One region of the Eleftheria terrae genome, then DNA from elsewhere that is predicted to be linked to it. Evidence: predicted binding sites of a transcription regulator. Region 1 holds the regulator's gene; the other holds the start of a gene.
What was found. Region 1 encodes NrdR, which represses ribonucleotide reductase genes. Its sites were predicted from a motif close to CACNANATNTNGTG; they were not measured.
Positions count from the first base shown of each region.

Region 2: a site for NrdR is predicted at 4,179-4,192, ahead of N7L95_RS19760 (ribonucleoside-diphosphate reductase subunit alpha). Genes of this name have one in related genera too.

Region 1 covers NZ_CP106951.1:4,889,978-4,897,970, reverse strand. The annotation lists gene ubiD (4-hydroxy-3-polyprenylbenzoate decarboxylase) at 1-818, opposite strand, end outside; gene N7L95_RS21890 (lytic transglycosylase domain-containing protein) at 1,076-1,975, shown strand; ZMP/ZTP riboswitch at 2,150-2,266, shown strand; gene glyA (serine hydroxymethyltransferase) at 2,339-3,586, shown strand; gene nrdR (transcriptional regulator NrdR) at 3,607-4,050, shown strand; gene N7L95_RS21875 (type IV pilin protein) at 4,196-4,648, opposite strand; gene N7L95_RS21870 (pilus assembly protein) at 4,676-7,993, opposite strand, start outside.
Region 2 covers NZ_CP106951.1:4,411,657-4,419,649, reverse strand. The annotation lists gene N7L95_RS19765 (ribonucleotide-diphosphate reductase subunit beta) at 1-827, opposite strand, end outside; gene N7L95_RS19760 (ribonucleoside-diphosphate reductase subunit alpha) at 1,049-3,967, opposite strand; gene ampD (1,6-anhydro-N-acetylmuramyl-L-alanine amidase AmpD) at 4,415-5,047, opposite strand; gene N7L95_RS19750 (sigma-54-dependent transcriptional regulator) at 5,080-6,648, opposite strand; gene N7L95_RS19745 (sensor histidine kinase) at 6,645-7,993, opposite strand, start outside.

The DNA of each region.
Region 1 (7,993 bases):
GCCGGCACCTGAAGGCGTGCCTCTCCTTCACCGACGCCACAGGCGACCACCTCGGTGCGGCTGCCACGCAGCAAGCCCGCGAATTGGTACTCGCTGAGGCTGTCGGGCACTGGCGTGACCGCGCCGAGGATAGTGGCCGGGTCAGCGCCCAGCGCCACCGCGATCGGGAAGGGCTGACCGGGGTTGGCAAGCGCGAACTCGCGGAAATCGAGTGCCCCGCCCCGGTGAGCCAGCCAGCGCATGATGAGCTGGCGGCGCCCGATCACCTGCTGCCGGTAGATGCCCAGGTTCTGTCGCCGCCGCGGCTGCGGCACCTGCTGAGGTCCGCGGGTGATGACCAGACCCCAGGTGACCAGCGGCGCCACGTCGCCGGGCCAGCAATGCTGCACGGGCAGGCGGCCAAGGTCGACCTCCTCGCCCTGCCACACCTCTTCTTGGCACGGCGCAGAGCGCCGCTCGGCCGGCTTCATGTCCCACAAGGCCTTGCCCATCTGCAGCAGCCGCCCGGCGTCTTTCAGGCCGCGCGGCGGCTCTGGCTCCTTCAGGGTGGCCAGCAGCTGTCCGATCTGCCGCAACTCGGAGACGTCCTCGGCGCCCATCCCCAGGGCCACACGTTTGGGGGTACCGAACAGATTCGCCAGCACCGGGATGCGGTGCCCCACCGGCTGCTCGAACAGCAGTGCCGGGCCGCCGGCTTTCAGCACGCGGTCGCCGAGGGCCGTCATCTCCAGCCGAGTGGAGACTGGCTCACCCACGCGCTTGAGCTCCCCGAGCGACTCCAGGCCGTGAACAAACTCACGCAGATCCCGATACTTCATAACGAAGAGGAATTAAAAGCTATTTCTAAATGCTTGACTGGTTATGAGCGGCCTCCATAGAATCCGCCCGTTCCCCACCCAAGGGATTACCCGCACCGGTCACCCGGTGCGACGCTGCCGATGCAATCAGCCGCCGTCCGCGTCCCGCCTTCTGCGGAGACGCCTAGCGTAGACGCGGCGCATTATCGCTGTCGGGTCCGGCCGCCCTGCTCCATGGAGCCTGTGCGATGCCGGTCCGGCGGAAGGAAAGGAGTGACATGACAGCGTGGGACTCAGTGCAAGCCGCGGTTGGCCGCGCCTGCACCGCAAGCGCCGCCTCAGTGGCGGTGTTCTGTCAAGACGTGGGCCATGGCTTGCTGGAGATCTGCCACAACGGCCTGGCATTCGTGGGCCTGGTGGTTCTGGCCGGCGCCCTGTTCTTCGCCGGTCGTGCCGACCTCCGGCATGCGCTGGAGATGCAGGCACTCGGCTGGCTGCAGGCGCGCCAGGAAGCGCGCGTGGAAGCATCGCCCGAGGCCTTCCTGGCCAGCATGATGGAGCCCGAGGCCATCCAGCGTGCGACGGCGGTCGATCCTTCCGAGCTGACCCGGCAGCAGGCGGCCGTGGCCCAGTGGCTGTCGCGCCGCTACCGGGTGGCGCCGGAGCCGGTGGCACGGCTGGTGAAGGAAGCGTGGCACGTCGGCGGGCGCACCGGGATCGAGCCGACGTTGATCCTGGCCATCATGGCGGTCGAATCGAGCTTCAATCCCTTTGCCCAGAGCTCGGTCGGCGCGCAGGGCCTGATGCAGGTGATGACCCGCGTGCATGACGACAAGTACGAGCGCTTCGGCGGCAACCACGCGGCCTTCGATCCAGTCACCAACCTGCGGGTTGGCGTGCAGGTGCTGAAGGAATGCATTGCGCGCGCCGGCAGCCTGGAAGGCGGGCTGCGCTACTACGTCGGCGCCGCCAACCTGCAGGACGACGGCGGCTATGCGGCCAAGGTGCTGTCGGAGCAGGCGCACTTGCGCAATGTCGCGGCCGGTCGCCAGGTGCCGGTGTCCGCCCCTCAGATGCTGCAGGCGGTGCACGCGCCGGCACCAGCCTCTGCGCCTGCGACCGCGGAGGTGCCTGCCACCGAGGCCGGCGAGCCAGAGCAACTGGCCCTGGTGCGTTGACCCCTTTGGCAGCCCTGCCTGCCGCCATAGCAAGCCGGCCCGTTGCGGGCCGTTTTCATTGACGCGCGGCATCGAGCGGCAGCCACACGCGGGCGCACAACGCACCGCGCCGGTGCGGCGACCGCCCAGCTTGACGCGCCACGGCGGCTGGCTGCGGGGATATCCATTACACTTGCCGGGCTGCACAACTGGCGATAGGACCCCTGCCTGCGGGAGCGTCCGAGGTGGCGAACCACCGGGAAGTGCGGCCGGCACACCGCTGCCGTTCAGCCGTTCGCCTGGGCAGCCTTCCGATCGATCGGCGCCGCCGTGGCGGCGCTGCCGTATCGACGAGGGACTTCTCGCACCGAAGAGGACTGCCAAATGTTTGACCGCACCGTTTCCACCCTGCCGAACATCGATGCCGAGCTGTGGGCTGCCATCCAAAAGGAAAACCAGCGCCAGGAAGAGCACATCGAGCTGATCGCTTCCGAGAACTACGCCTCGCCGGCCGTGATGGCCGCGCAGGGCACCCAGCTGACCAACAAGTACGCCGAAGGCTATCCCGGCAAGCGCTACTACGGCGGCTGTGAATATGTCGACGTGGTGGAGCAAATCGCCATCGACCGGCTGAAGCAGCTGTTCGGCGCCGAGCATGCCAACGTGCAGCCCAATTCCGGCTCGCAGGCCAACCAGGGTGTGTTCTTCGGCCTGCTGCAGCCCGGCGACACCATCATGGGCATGAGCCTCGCAGAAGGCGGCCACCTGACACACGGCATGCCGCTGAACATGTCCGGCAAGTGGTTCAAGGTGGTCAGCTACGGCCTGAACGACAAGGAAGAGATCGACTACGACGCGATGGAGCGGCTGGCCCACGAGCACAAGCCCAAGCTCATCATCGCGGGCGCCTCGGCCTACAGCCTGCGCATCGACTTCGAGCGCTTCTCGCGTGTCGCCAAGGCGGTGGGCGCCTACTTCATGGTGGACATGGCGCACTATGCCGGCCTGATCGCCGGCGGCGTCTACCCCAACCCGGTGCCGTTTGCGGATGTGGTGACCTCCACCACCCACAAGAGCCTGCGCGGCCCGCGCGGCGGCATCATCCTGATGAAGGACCAGGTGGCCAAGCAGATCAACAGCGCCATCTTCCCCGGCATCCAGGGCGGGCCGCTGATGCACGTGATCGCGGCCAAGGCGGTGGCCTTCAAGGAGGCCCTGTCCCCCGAGTTCAAGGCCTACCAGCAACAGGTGGTCAAGAACGCGCAGGCAATGGCAAGCACCCTGATCGAGCGCGGCCTGCGCATTGTCAGCGGCCGCACCGAAAGCCACGTGATGCTGGTGGACCTGCGCGCCAAGGGCATGACGGGCAAGGAAGCCGAGGCACTGCTCGGCCAGGCCCACATCACTTGCAACAAGAACGGCATCCCGAACGACCCCGAAAAGCCGATGGTGACCAGCGGCATCCGCCTGGGCTCGCCAGCCATGACCACCCGCGGCTTCACCGAAGCCGAGGCGGTGCAGACGGCGCATCTGATCGCCGACGTGCTGGACAAGCCGCGCGACGAGGCCAACATCGCCGCCGTGCGCGAGAAGGTCAATGCGCTGACCCGGCGCTTCCCGGTCTACCGTTGAACTGACACCACCCCCTCGCCATGCGCTGCCCGTTCTGCGGCCACGAAGAGAGCCAGGTCGTCGAGACGCGCGAGTCCGACGAGGGGGATGTCATTCGCCGTCGCCGGCGCTGCCTGTCCTGTGACACCCGGTTCACCACGTACGAGCGGGCCGAGGTGACCATGCCGGCGGTGGTGAAGAAGGACGGCAGCCGTGCGGAGTTCGATCCGGCCAAGATTCGAGCGTCGATGACGCTCGCCTTGCGCAAGCGGCCGGTGAGCCTGGAGCAGATCGATGCCGCGCTGCAGCGCATCGAGCAGAAGCTGCGTTCCAGCGGCATGCGCGAAGTCGCCAGCTCCAAGCTGGGCGAGTTCGTGATGCGCGAGCTCAAGAAGCTCGACAAGGTGGCCTACGTGCGGTTCGCGTCGGTGTACCGCAGCTTCGAGGATGTGGATGAGTTCAGTCGCCTGATCAAGGAGATCTGAATCCGCCAGCCTGCCGGCGGCGCCCTCCCCTGCGCCTCTTGCCGGCACCGCCAATAAAAAGCGCCCTGCGATTGCAGGGCGTTTTTTGTTGGGATTCTTCGCTCGGTCTGATGCGTCAGCCTGCGGCCCGCGCGATCAGTGCTTCTCAGCGCCAGCAGTCGGAGGCTTTGACACCTTCGGCGCCGTCTTCGATCTGGCGACGGCCCCTGCTGTCAAGAACCAGCGTGCCGCATTTGTCATCGGCCATCGAACCGCCCGCCGTTGGCTTCGCTTTCAGGACGTAGCTGCGAGGCGTCGTTTCTGCATCGTCGACGGCGACCTCGTACACCGCCGTGCCCTCGCGCGGAGACTGGTTGAGCGGGAGCACCCCGTTCACATAGGTGCTGTTCGCCGAGTAATAGCGCTGCATGTATTGCGCGCCTTCCATCAAGGCGGCCTGCGCATCGGCCCGCCGCCCGCGCTTCACCTGTTCGCTGAAGCTCGGGTAGGCGATGGCCGCCAGGATGCCGATGATGGCCACGACGATCATCAGCTCGATCAGCGTGAAGCCGCGCCCCGCGCGGGGGGCGCGGGCCAGGAGGGTGGGGACTGCTTTCATGGCCATATTGTGCGCCTGCCCAATGGGTTACTTGATGGGCGGATTGATGATCCGGCGCCAAACCCGTTCGCTGATCACCTTATTGGTGTTCGGCGGTTTGCAGTTGATGATGCAATAGACCTTGCCATCCTGTTCACCCAAGGGGTCGGTGCCCGCGGCGCCGCCCGAGTTTTGCAGGCTGACGTCGGTTTCCTTGTCGGCACCGTTGGCCGGCTCGCCGGTGCCGCCGGGGCGGACCGGCTTCTTGGTCAGCACCACGCCGCGGCCGTCCGGGCGGGTGATGAAACCCGCCGCGTTCAGGTCGGAGCTGTTCAGCACGCCGTCGCCGTTCGTGTCGAGCACGGGCGCCTTGGTGTATTGACCGCCTTCGTGGGCCGGCATCAGGAAGTTGAAGCCCTTGCCTTCGGTGGCCTCGCATTCGCCGGCCGCGGCAGCGGGCACGATGGTGCTGATGTAGACGAAGTCACCGATCACCACCGGCGGATAGATCGAACGCTGGCGTTGCTCAATGCTGAAATTCATGAACCAGCCCGACTTGTCCTTCCAGTCCACATCGTTGGAGGTGACCTCATAGTAGGTTCGCTTGGTCAGCGGGTCGATCTTGGAACCCAGGATCCGCTGCTCGACCAACTGGTCGCGCGTGACGGCTGCCGTCAGCGCGGACGTCTCGCCGGCCTTGGTGCGGTCCCAGACGCCATAGACGGCCTGCACGGTCTTGTCATCGGGATCGCCTTCCGTGGACAGCTTCCCGGTCGCGAAGAGCACGACATTGCCGTTCTGTTCATGCGGCACGTAGGACGGCGACGAGGTGATCGGCTGTGCCACGCCACCGCTGCTTGCCGTGAACAGCGGCCTGCCACCCAGGCCTACCTTCCAATCGGTGCTGACGCCGGTGCCGAAGTCGAAACGCCACAGGTTGCCCTGGAGATCGCCGGCATACACGCCGATCACTTGTTGCTTGGCATCCTTGATCAGGCGCACGCCGCCCAACCCGTTGCCGCCGGCCGTACCGGCGATCAGCTTGGAGATGGCCCCCGTCGCCAGGTCGATCACCAGCAGAACCGCACGGCCGTTGGTGCTGAAGCTGCCATTGCCAATGAAGACCTTCCAGCTGCCGTCAGCCAGCACGCCGATCTGGGCGTCGCCGTTCATGTAGCCGATGTCGGCGTCGTTGGCGCTCGACAGCTCCCACATCACCGAGCTGGCGTTGAGGTTGGCCGCGATGTTGTCCTTGTCAAGCCGCAGCGCGAACAGGCCCTTGCCGCCGGCCCCCAGCGTGCCGACCAGCACATTGGTCCAGCTGCCATTGAGATAGGCATCCGCCTCGGTCAGCGGGCCGTCGACGAAGAACTGGTGGTAGTTCGCTGCGGTGCCGTAGTCCTTCTTCGAGAGCTTCGACAGGTTCGGCAGCACGGCGTTCGGCACATAGGCGAACACTTCAGTTCCTGCATTGGCCGGCGCCGGCGTGACCAGCGTGTCGCGGAACGCATGCAGCATGCCGCCGTTGCCTCCGAGGAAGATCACCGGGTCGCGCTTCTTCTTCGCGTCGACATACTCGCGATACGTCTTGCCGCCGATCGGCAGCGTTTCGTAGAACATGTCGACGTTGCCGCCCACCAGGGAAGGAGGCGAGTTGACGAAGTCCGGCAATTTCCCGGCGCGAATCCGGAAGTTGGTGGTTTCAGTACCTTCGTTCGACGTGTCGCCGCGAAGGTAATTGACCAGGGATTCGGACACATCAGTGCCGATCAGCTTGCGGGTCGCGTCCGGCATGCCGGCCCAGGTGAAGGGCACGACCTTCTTGTTGACGGCGTCCCAGGTGTAGATCTGGCGCAGTCCGTGGGCCGGCAGCTTTTCGCTCGCCTTCCACAGGGGCGTGCTGCCCGCCACGCCGTTCGCGTCGAGAGAGAACGCCTCCAGCTCTCCAGTCCACTTGACCGAGGTATAGCTGGGCACGTACTTGCGGTTGCCATCCTGCAGGATGGGACCGGCCGACGCCACACCCGCTTCCTTCAGCCCATCACGACCCGCCGCCGAACCCAGCGCGCTGGAAATGGCCTTGGCGAGCTCGCCCGAATTCGTGGCGGAGAAGAAGCGGCCACGTGAGTTCACGGCGGCGTGCCACAGGTCATCAATCTCGTCGTCCGTCCAGGACTTGGTGCCCTTGGTCAGCGCGAGCAAGTCCTTCTTCGGATCGAGGGTGCCCTTGACGCCCAGGCCGACGGTGAACTGCGTCAGGTGCTGCCAGTACGCAGGGTCGCCGCCGGGCACCTCATCGGTCGCGGGCTGGGGATTGACCTTGTTGGCCAGGTCCGGGCGCAGATCCTTCTTCCAATACTTCATCGCCACGTCGGCGAGGGTGTTGGAGTAGTCGTCCTTGTAGGGCCGTTCGGCGGTGTAGCGCGTGTAAGCGGCTCCCGTCGGCGCCGAGCTCGCATAGGAATCACCATTGGTGTTATCGGCGTTGCCCGCGGCGTTGTAGCTGTCGTTGTAGTAGCCGTCGGTCATCAGGATGTTGTAGGCGCGACGGCAGGACAGGTCGGCAGCGCCCGTCACGGTGCCGGGTTTCGCGCTCCAGGGCCCCTTCGCGTCATTGCGCTGGAAGTAGACGCCCACCGTGTCCATCGCGGTACGCAGCGGCGTCGAACCGTTCGCGATGAAGGTCTTGCTCTGGATCTGCGTGAGGAGGGCCGAGCGCTGAGTGGCGTCGAGATCGTTCACGCCCATCCGGATGACGGACGTGTTGACGCCTTGAATGTCAGCGACCGTCGAATGGTTGATGGAGCCCCAGCCCATGCGCACGGTGTTATCGACGCCATGCAGCGCTTCCGAAATTGCTGCCTTCGTCAGGAACATCCGGGTGCGGTAGAAGGTGAACCAGTTCGCAAAGTTTTTGCGCTCCTCGTCACGGGTGCAGGAGGTCGCACCGGTGCAGTCGGTGCGCCCAGCCGCCTTCGGAAATGGGCCGCTGTCGTTGATGTCGTATTGGACGTAGTTGGCCGCGACCCTCGGGTCGGTGCCCGCCTTCAGGCGGTAGTACAAGCCCCGCGACACCTGCGCATCGGCAGTGGGGCAGTAGGCGTCAGTCGACGGGTTCGTGCACCACCGCTTCCTCGACGAAGAAATGGTCGCCGTCAAGTCGACCGTCCCTTGCGTCGTGTCCACCGGATTCCAGTATGCGCTCGTGGGAACCGCATCCGGGAAGCGGCCACCGCCCGGCTTCATCCAGGGCAGGTAGCGGACCTCTGGGTTGTAGTAGATGGAGTTGACATCCGGCGAACGGAATTGGCGCTGGAAGACCGAGTTGCTGTTTCTGATCGCGGTGACGCTGCCCAGAATGGTCAT
Region 2 (7,993 bases), 480 kb from region 1:
TGCTCGGCAGCGCCGGTCATCTTGTTCTGGCGGCCCAGCGCCAGGATCTGCGTGAAGCCGACGTAGAAGAACAGGCCTTCCATCAGGCAGGCGAACACGATGAGCGACTTCAGCAGCTGCTGGTCGTTCTCGGGCGTGCCGGTGTGGAAGTTGAGGTCCATGATCTTGTCGATGAACGGGATCAGGAACTCGTCCTTGTCGCGGATCGACGCCACCTCGTGGTAGGCGTTGAAGATCTCGCTCTCGTCCAGGCCCAGCGACTCGACGATGTACTGGTAGGCGTGCGTGTGGATCGCCTCCTCGAACGCCTGGCGCAGCAGGAACTGCCGGCACTCGGGCGCCGTGATGTGGCGGTAGGTGCCCAGCACGATGTTGTTGGCGGCCAGCGAGTCGGCAGTGACGAAGAAGCCGAGGTTGCGCTTGATGATGCGGCGCTCGTCGTCGGTCAGGCCGTTGGGGTCCTTCCATGTCGCAATGTCGCGCGACATGTTCACCTCTTGCGGCATCCAGTGGTTCGCGCAGGTCGCGAGGTACTTCTCCCAGGCCCACTTGTACTTGAAGGGCACCAGCTGGTTGACGTCCGTCTGGCCGTTGATGATGCGCTTGTCGGCGACGTTCACGCGACGCTCGCTGCTCGCGCGCACCTGGCTCGATGCAGCCGATGCGGCATGTGCAGCTTGCGTTGCCGCCGTGGAGGAAGAGGTGGGGAAGGAAGACACCGGATGTTGGGGCGACGGGGACATGGCCCGCGCTTCACTGGTGAGGTTGTGCGCGGTGCTCGTCGATTGATGATTCGAGGGAGTGACTTCTTCTTCCCAGGCCAACATGGTGGACATCCTGTAGCGGTGAATTATGAGAGTGTTGTGTTCAAACACCAAGCACTTCTTGACATTCGCACGACGAACTTGTTGCGGTCGTGCATCGCTTCAAGCGCCTGATGAGACACGCGAATCGACATCGCAATCGATGTACTGCCCGAGGTGTGTGATCGCCCTCGGGCAGTGAGCGATGCAAGCCCGTGCGGCTCGCATCGCTCACGGGCCTTGCCTTACTGGCAAGCCTCGCAAGTGGGGTCGTCGATGGCGCAGAACTTCACGTCGGTGGCCGGCTCGCTGGCCACGGCCGCAGCGATCTGCGCCTGCGCTGCAGCAGCGGCTGCATCCACTGCCGAGTAGCCACCGACGGAGCCGCCTTGCGTCGGCACCGCATTGAGCTGGCCCGCCTTGATGGTGGACTTCTCGGCATGCGTCGCGCCGATGGTGCGCAGGTAGTAGGTGGTCTTCAGGCCGCGCGTCCAGGCCAGCTTGTAGGTGTCGTCGAGCTTCTTGCCCGACGCACCGGCCATGTAGATGTTGAGCGACTGCGCCTGGTCGATCCACTTCTGACGACGTGCGGCCGCTTCCACCAGCCAGGCGGGTTCGATTTCGAACGCGGTCGCGTACAGCTGCTTCAGGTCCTCGGGCACCCGGTCGATGCGGCGCAGCGAACCGTCGAAGTGCTTGAGGTCCATCACCATCACGTCGTCCCACAGGCCGAGCTGCTTCAGGTCGCGCACGAGGAACTCGTTGATGACGGTGAATTCGCCCGACAGGTTGGACTTGACCGACAAGTTGCCGAAGCAGGGCTCGATCGACGCATCCACGCCGACGATGTTCGAGATGGTCGCGGTCGGCGCGATCGCCACGCAGTTGGAGTTGCGCATGCCGTACTGCTGGATGCGGGCGCGCAGCGCGTCCCAGTCCATCGTGCGGCTGCGGTCGACCTCGACATAGCCGCCGCGCTGCTCGGCCAGCAGGTCGAGCGAGTCGATCGGCAGGATGCCGCGGTCCCACAGCGAGCCGCGGTAGCTGGAGTAGCGCCCGCGCTCGGCTGCCAGCTCGGTCGAGGCCCAGTAGGCGTAGTAGCACAGCGCTTCCATCGAGCGGTCGGCGAACTCCACCGCCGCCTGGCTGGCGTAGGGGATGCGCAGCTCGTACAGGCTGTCCTGGAAGGCCATCACACCCAGGCCCACCGGACGGTGGCGCATGTTGGAGTCGCGCGCCTTCTTCACGGCGTAGTAGTTGATGTCGATGACGTTGTCGAGCATGCGCATCGCCGTCGCCACCGTCTTCTTCAGCTTGTCGTGATCGATGCCGCCGTCCTTGATGTGACGCGACAGGTTCACCGAGCCCAGGTTGCAGACCGCGATTTCGCCGTCATTGGTGTTCAGGGTGATCTCGGTGCACAGGTTGGAGGAGTGCACGACACCGACGTGCTGCTGCGGCGAGCGCACGTTGCAGGCGTCCTTGAACGTGATCCAGGGGTGGCCGGTCTCGAACAGCATCGACAGCATGCGGCGCCACAGGTCGACCGCGCGCACCTTCTTGAACAGCTTGATCTCGCCGCGTGCCACCTTGTCCTCGTAGCGCGTGTAGGCTTCCTCGAAGTCGCGGCCGAACTTGTCGTGCAGGTCCGGGCAGGTGGCGGGCGAGAACAGCGTCCATTCGCCGTTCTCCATCACGCGGCGCATGAACAGGTCGGGAATCCAGTTCGCCGTGTTCATGTCGTGGGTGCGGCGGCGGTCGTCGCCGGTGTTCTTGCGCAGCTCCAAGAATTCCTCGACGTCCAGGTGCCAGCTCTCCAGGTAGGCGCAGACCGCGCCCTTGCGCTTGCCGCCCTGGTTGACCGCCACCGCGGTGTCGTTGACCACCTTCAGGAAGGGCACGACACCCTGGCTCTTGCCGTTGGTGCCCTTGATGTGCGAGCCCAGCGCGCGCACCCGGGTCCAGTCGTTGCCCAGGCCGCCGGCGAACTTCGACAGCAGCGCGTTTTCCTTGATGGCCTCGTAGATGCCGTCCAGGTCGTCAGGCACCGTGGTCAGGTAGCAGCTCGACAGCTGCGAACGGCGGGTGCCGGCGTTGAAGAGGGTCGGGGTGCTCGACATGAAGTCGAAGCTCGACAGCACTTCGTAGAACTCGATCGCGCGCGCCTCGCGGTCGATCTCGTTGAGCGCCAGGCCCATGGCCACGCGCATGAAAAATGCCTGCGGCAGTTCGATGCGCTGGCTGTCGATGTGCAGGAAATAGCGGTCGTACAGCGTCTGCAGGCCGAGGTAGTCGAACTGCAGGTCGCGATCGGCCTTGAGGGCCTCGCCCAGGCGCTTCAGGTCGTACTGCAGCAGCTTCTCGTCCAGCAGCTCCGCGTCCACCCCCTTCTTCACGAAGGTCGGGAAGTACTCGGCATAGCGCTCGTGCATCTGCTCGTGGGTGGTTTCCTCGCCCAGCGTCTCCTTGCGGATGGTGTGCAGCAACAGGCGCGCGGTGGCGTTGGTGTAGCCGGGGTCCTTCTCGATCAGCGTGCGGGCCGCCAGGATGGAGGCCTTGAACACCTCTTCCATCGGCACGCCGTCGTACAGGTTGCGCTTGGTCTCGGCAAAGATCGGCTCCGGCTTGACGTCGGCGCCCAGGCCGGCGCAGGCCGACTCGATCAGCGCCTGCAGCTTGCCCAGGTCCAGCGGCACGCGCTGGCCACCGTCCAGCACCGTCAGCGTCGGCTCGGCAGCGGCGGCGGGCAGCTCGCCCTGGCGCGCGCGCTCCTGCGAGCGGCGCTCGCGGTACAGCACGTAGGCACGCGCGATCTCGTGGTGGCCGCCGCGCATCAGCGCCAGCTCGACGTGATCCTGCACATCTTCAATATGGAAGGTGCCGCCGCTCGGGCGGGAGCGCAGCAGCGCCCGCACCACGTTCTCGGTCAGGCCGTCGACCGTCTCGCGCACGCTGGCGGACGCGGCACCCTGGGTGCCGTGCACCGCGAGGAAGGCCTTCATCATCGCGACGGCGATCTTGTTCGGCTCGAAGGACACCACCGCACCGTTGCGACGAATGATCTGGTAGGCGGCATAGGCCGAGGCGCCGGGCGCGACGGGGCGCGTGGCGCCCGGCGCGTGGCCGGCCGCTTGAGCTTCGGTGCTGGTGCTGACGGTCTGCATGAATACCCCTTCTATGTGCTTCACTCAACGAATATCGAAAGCATCCAGGCGATGCGCCGCCGAGACGGCGGCTGGTGGCGTGAATGCGGGTGTTGGTCTTCGACGCCCGGCTGCGACAGGACCCCTGCATGGCAGCGGTTTCGTGCCTGTCGGCCCGCATGCGGGCTGTTGTCTGGGCTGATTTTTTGCGAGGGCGCGAGGATAACACGAACACTATAGCTAGGGGGCGAGCAGGCTTCAACACACTAGCCATAGCGTCCGCGTCAGGAATGCAGGGGCTTGACGAAGAGGCCGTTTTTTGCCTTCGGCGGCCACCGCAATACTCACTTCCGCGCCAGGCCGCACCAGGCTTGGCGTGCCGCAGCGAGGCCCGCGCCAATGCTTGCGATGCGAAGCAAAACGCGGTGCGTGCCGCGTCCTTGCTGCAAGGCGATGAAGAGGGCCGCCTCAGCGGCGATGGAAGTCGCCGGGTGCGGGAGCGGCGGCAGTGACGTCACTGCCGGCAGGGGCGAAGGGAAAGCAGGTGGCCGGCCAGCCGAGCGAGAGCACCAGCGCCTGCCAGTCGAAGGCCGCACCGGGGTCGCGCTTGCGCCCTGGCGCCACATGCTCGTGCCCCGCGACATGCGCCACCGGGTAGCGCTGCCGCAGGGCCTGCAGCAGCGGCACCAGGCAGGCGTACTGCGGGCCGGTGAAGGGCTCGTCCTCGAGACCTTCGAGTTCGACGCCGATGGAGTAGTCGTTGCAGTTTTCACGCCCCTGAAACGAGGAGCGGCCGGCATGCCAGGCGCGCTGCTCGCACGACACGAACTGCAGCAGCTCGCCGTCGCGGCGAATCACGAAGTGCGCCGACACCTCCATGCCGCGGATCTGGTCGAAGTAGGGATGCGCGTCCCAGTCGAGGCGGTTCGTGAACAGCTGCTCGATCTCGGGGCCGCCGTAGCGTCCGGGCGGCAGGCTGATGGAATGCAGCACCACCAGGTCGATGCTGGCGCCTGCCGGGCGCGGGCCGAAGTTGGGCGAGGGCAGCCGGCGTGCGGGGCCGAACCAGCCGTCCTGCCACAGCATGTCGCCGGCCTGCATCACGCCCATTGCCACAGGAGGCCGCTGGCCTCTCAGCCCTCGTCCGACTCGACCGCCACGCCGTGCTCCGCCACCAGCACGCCGAGGCGGGCCATGCGGTAGCGCATCTGCCGCAGCGACAGGCCCAGGCTTGCGCCGGCCGCGGTACGGTTGAAGCGATGGCGCTCCAGCGCACGGATCAGGATGTCGCGCTCCACCGCGTCGAGGTAGGCGGCCAGGTCGTTCGGCAGCGGAACCGCCGGCGCCTCCACCGGCGCGGCGGCCGGCACGGGCATGGCCGGCTCCACCGGCGTCGGCGCGATGGGGGCCAGTGCGGCGACCGGTTCGGGTTCGGGCGGCGGCACCTCGTTGAAGACGGCGTGCGGCAGCGCCAGGTCAACCACGTCGATCCACTCGCCGCCCGACAGGGCGACCGCACGATGCAACAGGTTCTCCAGCTCCCGCACATTCCCCGGGAAGGGATAGCGGCCGAGGTGGGCCAGCGCGGCCTGGGTCAGGCGTGGCGGCGGCCAGACGTCGGCGTCCTGCGCGATGCGGGCGAGCAGGCGGTCGCAGATCTGCGGCAGGTCTTCCAGCCGCTCGCGCAGGGCCGGCACACGGATCTGGATGACGTTGAGGCGATAGAACAAGTCCTGCCGGAAGCGGCCGCCCTGCACCTCGCTGCCGAGGTCCTTGTGCGTGGCACTGACGATGCGCACGTCCACCGGCGTCTCCGCAACGGCCCCGACCGGGCGCACCGCGCGCTCCTGGATCACTCGCAGCAGCTTGGACTGCATCGACAACGGCAGGTCGCCGATCTCGTCGAGGAACAGCGTGCCGCCGCGGGCCGCCTGGAAGAAGCCCTCGCGGTCCTCGGCGGCGCCGGTGAAGGCGCCCTTGCGGTAGCCGAAGAACTCGGCTTCCAGCAGCTGCTCGGGGATGGCGCCGCAGTTCACCGCGATGAAGGGCTGCGCGCGCCGTCCGCTCAACTCGTGGATGGAGCGCGCGACCAGCTCCTTGCCGGTGCCCGACTCGCCCTGCACCAGCACCGGCGCCATGCTGCGGCCGACCTTCTCGATCATGCTGCGCACATGCTGCATGGTGGCCGACGTGCCGGCCATGCGGTCGATGGTGCCGCTGCTGTTGGTGACCACCACCGCCGGCGCGGCGGTGCGCACGCTGCCGCGCGTGCTGGCCGGCGCCGGCACCGCCGAGCTGGCCGCCACGCCGGGCGGCGGTGCGGCGCTGGGACGGCCCAGCGCCGAGGCCACCACCGCGCGGAACTGCTTCAGGTCCACCGGCTTGGTGAGGTAGTCGTAGGCGCCGGCCTTCAGCGCCTCGACCGCGTTCTCGGGCGAGCCGAACGCGGTGATCATGATGGCCTTCTCACGCCGGCCGCTGTCCTCCAGGCGGCGCAGCAGGTCCAGGCCGGTGCCGTCGGGCAGGCGCATGTCGGTGATCACCGCGCTGTAGGTGCGGTCGCGCAGGCGCGACCATGCATCCTCGACGGTGGCCGCGGTCTCGACGTCATAGCCTTCGCGCAGCAGCGTCAGCTCGTAGAGGGTTCGCAGGTCTGGTTCGTCGTCGACGACCAGCAGGCTGTAGTGGGAGGCAGGAGTCATCTGGCGAGGTCAGGGCTGGCAACGGCGGCTTCGATGGCCCCGGGGGCTTCCAGGCGCATCACGACGAAGAACTCATTGCGAGCAACATGCTGGGGGCCACGCAGTCGGTAGTCGATGGTGGCGCCATAGCGCTCGCACAGCTCCTTGCAAATATACAAGCCCAGCCCGGTGCCCCTGCTGCGTGTGGAAAAGAAGGGCTCGAACAGGTAACGCTCCACATCTGCAGGAATCGGAGGGCCGTCGCTGGCCACGCTGAGCGTGACCACCTGGCTCTCGACCACCAGGCGCAGCTCGACGCTGCCCGGCGTGCCGGAAGCATGGCGGTAGGCGTTGTCGAGCAGGTTGATCAGCACGCGCCGCAGGTGCTCCGGATCGAAGGCCGCACCGCAGGGCTGCGCGGGCATGCCGACCCGCAGCGGGCTGCGCTCGCCCAGCGGCAGCCGCGCCGTGCGGGCCCACTCGCGGCAGGCGGCGTCCACCAGCGCACGCACGTCGATGACGTCGGCCTGCTTGGGCGCGCCGCCGGGCGCCACTTCCATCACGTCGTCGACGATGCGCTTGAGGCGCTCGACGTTGTCGGCCACCATCTGCGTGAGCTGGCGGTGCGCCGGCAGGGTCACGTCCTCGTCGAGCAGCGCATTGGCCTGCGCGATGGCCGATAGCGGGTTGCGGATTTCATGCGCGATGCCGGCCGAGATGCGACCCATGGCGGCCAGCTTTTCCTGCCGGATGCGGGCCTGCACGTCGCGCAGGTCTTCGAGGAAAAGCACGCACAGCTCCTCGGAGAGCTCCCGCTGCCGGCGCCGCGTGAAGCGCATGCGCACGCGCAATGCACGCGACTGGCCCGAGGCGAACTGCAGCGTCACCTCGGTGCCGGACTCGGGCGACTTGCCCTCGGTGAAGGCCGCGCGCGCCACGGCGGCCAGCGGCTGCCACACCGGGTGGCTGTTGAGGTGGAAGGGCGCGGGCCGCACCAGGCCCTCGTCGGTGATGAGCCGCCGCGCCGCGGGGTTGGCGGCGCGCACGCGGCCGCGCCGGTCGACCACCAGCACGCCGTCCTGCATCTCCTCGATCACCAGGCGGTTCAGCTGCGCCTGCTGGCGCGCCAGCTCCATGCTGCCGCGGGCCGCCAGCTCCTCGCGGGCGAGCCGGCCGGCCAGCTCGCCGGCGAGGATGGTGACGACAAAAAAGCCGGTGCCCACCAGGGCCGCCTGTGTCATCAGCGGCGCCAGCTGCCCGCCCTGCAAGACCAGCAGCCAGGCTTCGCCGAGCAGCAGCAAGGTCACGGCTGCCGCGACCGCAAGTGCCGACAGCCGCGGCGTCAGCACCCCCGCCATCAGCACCG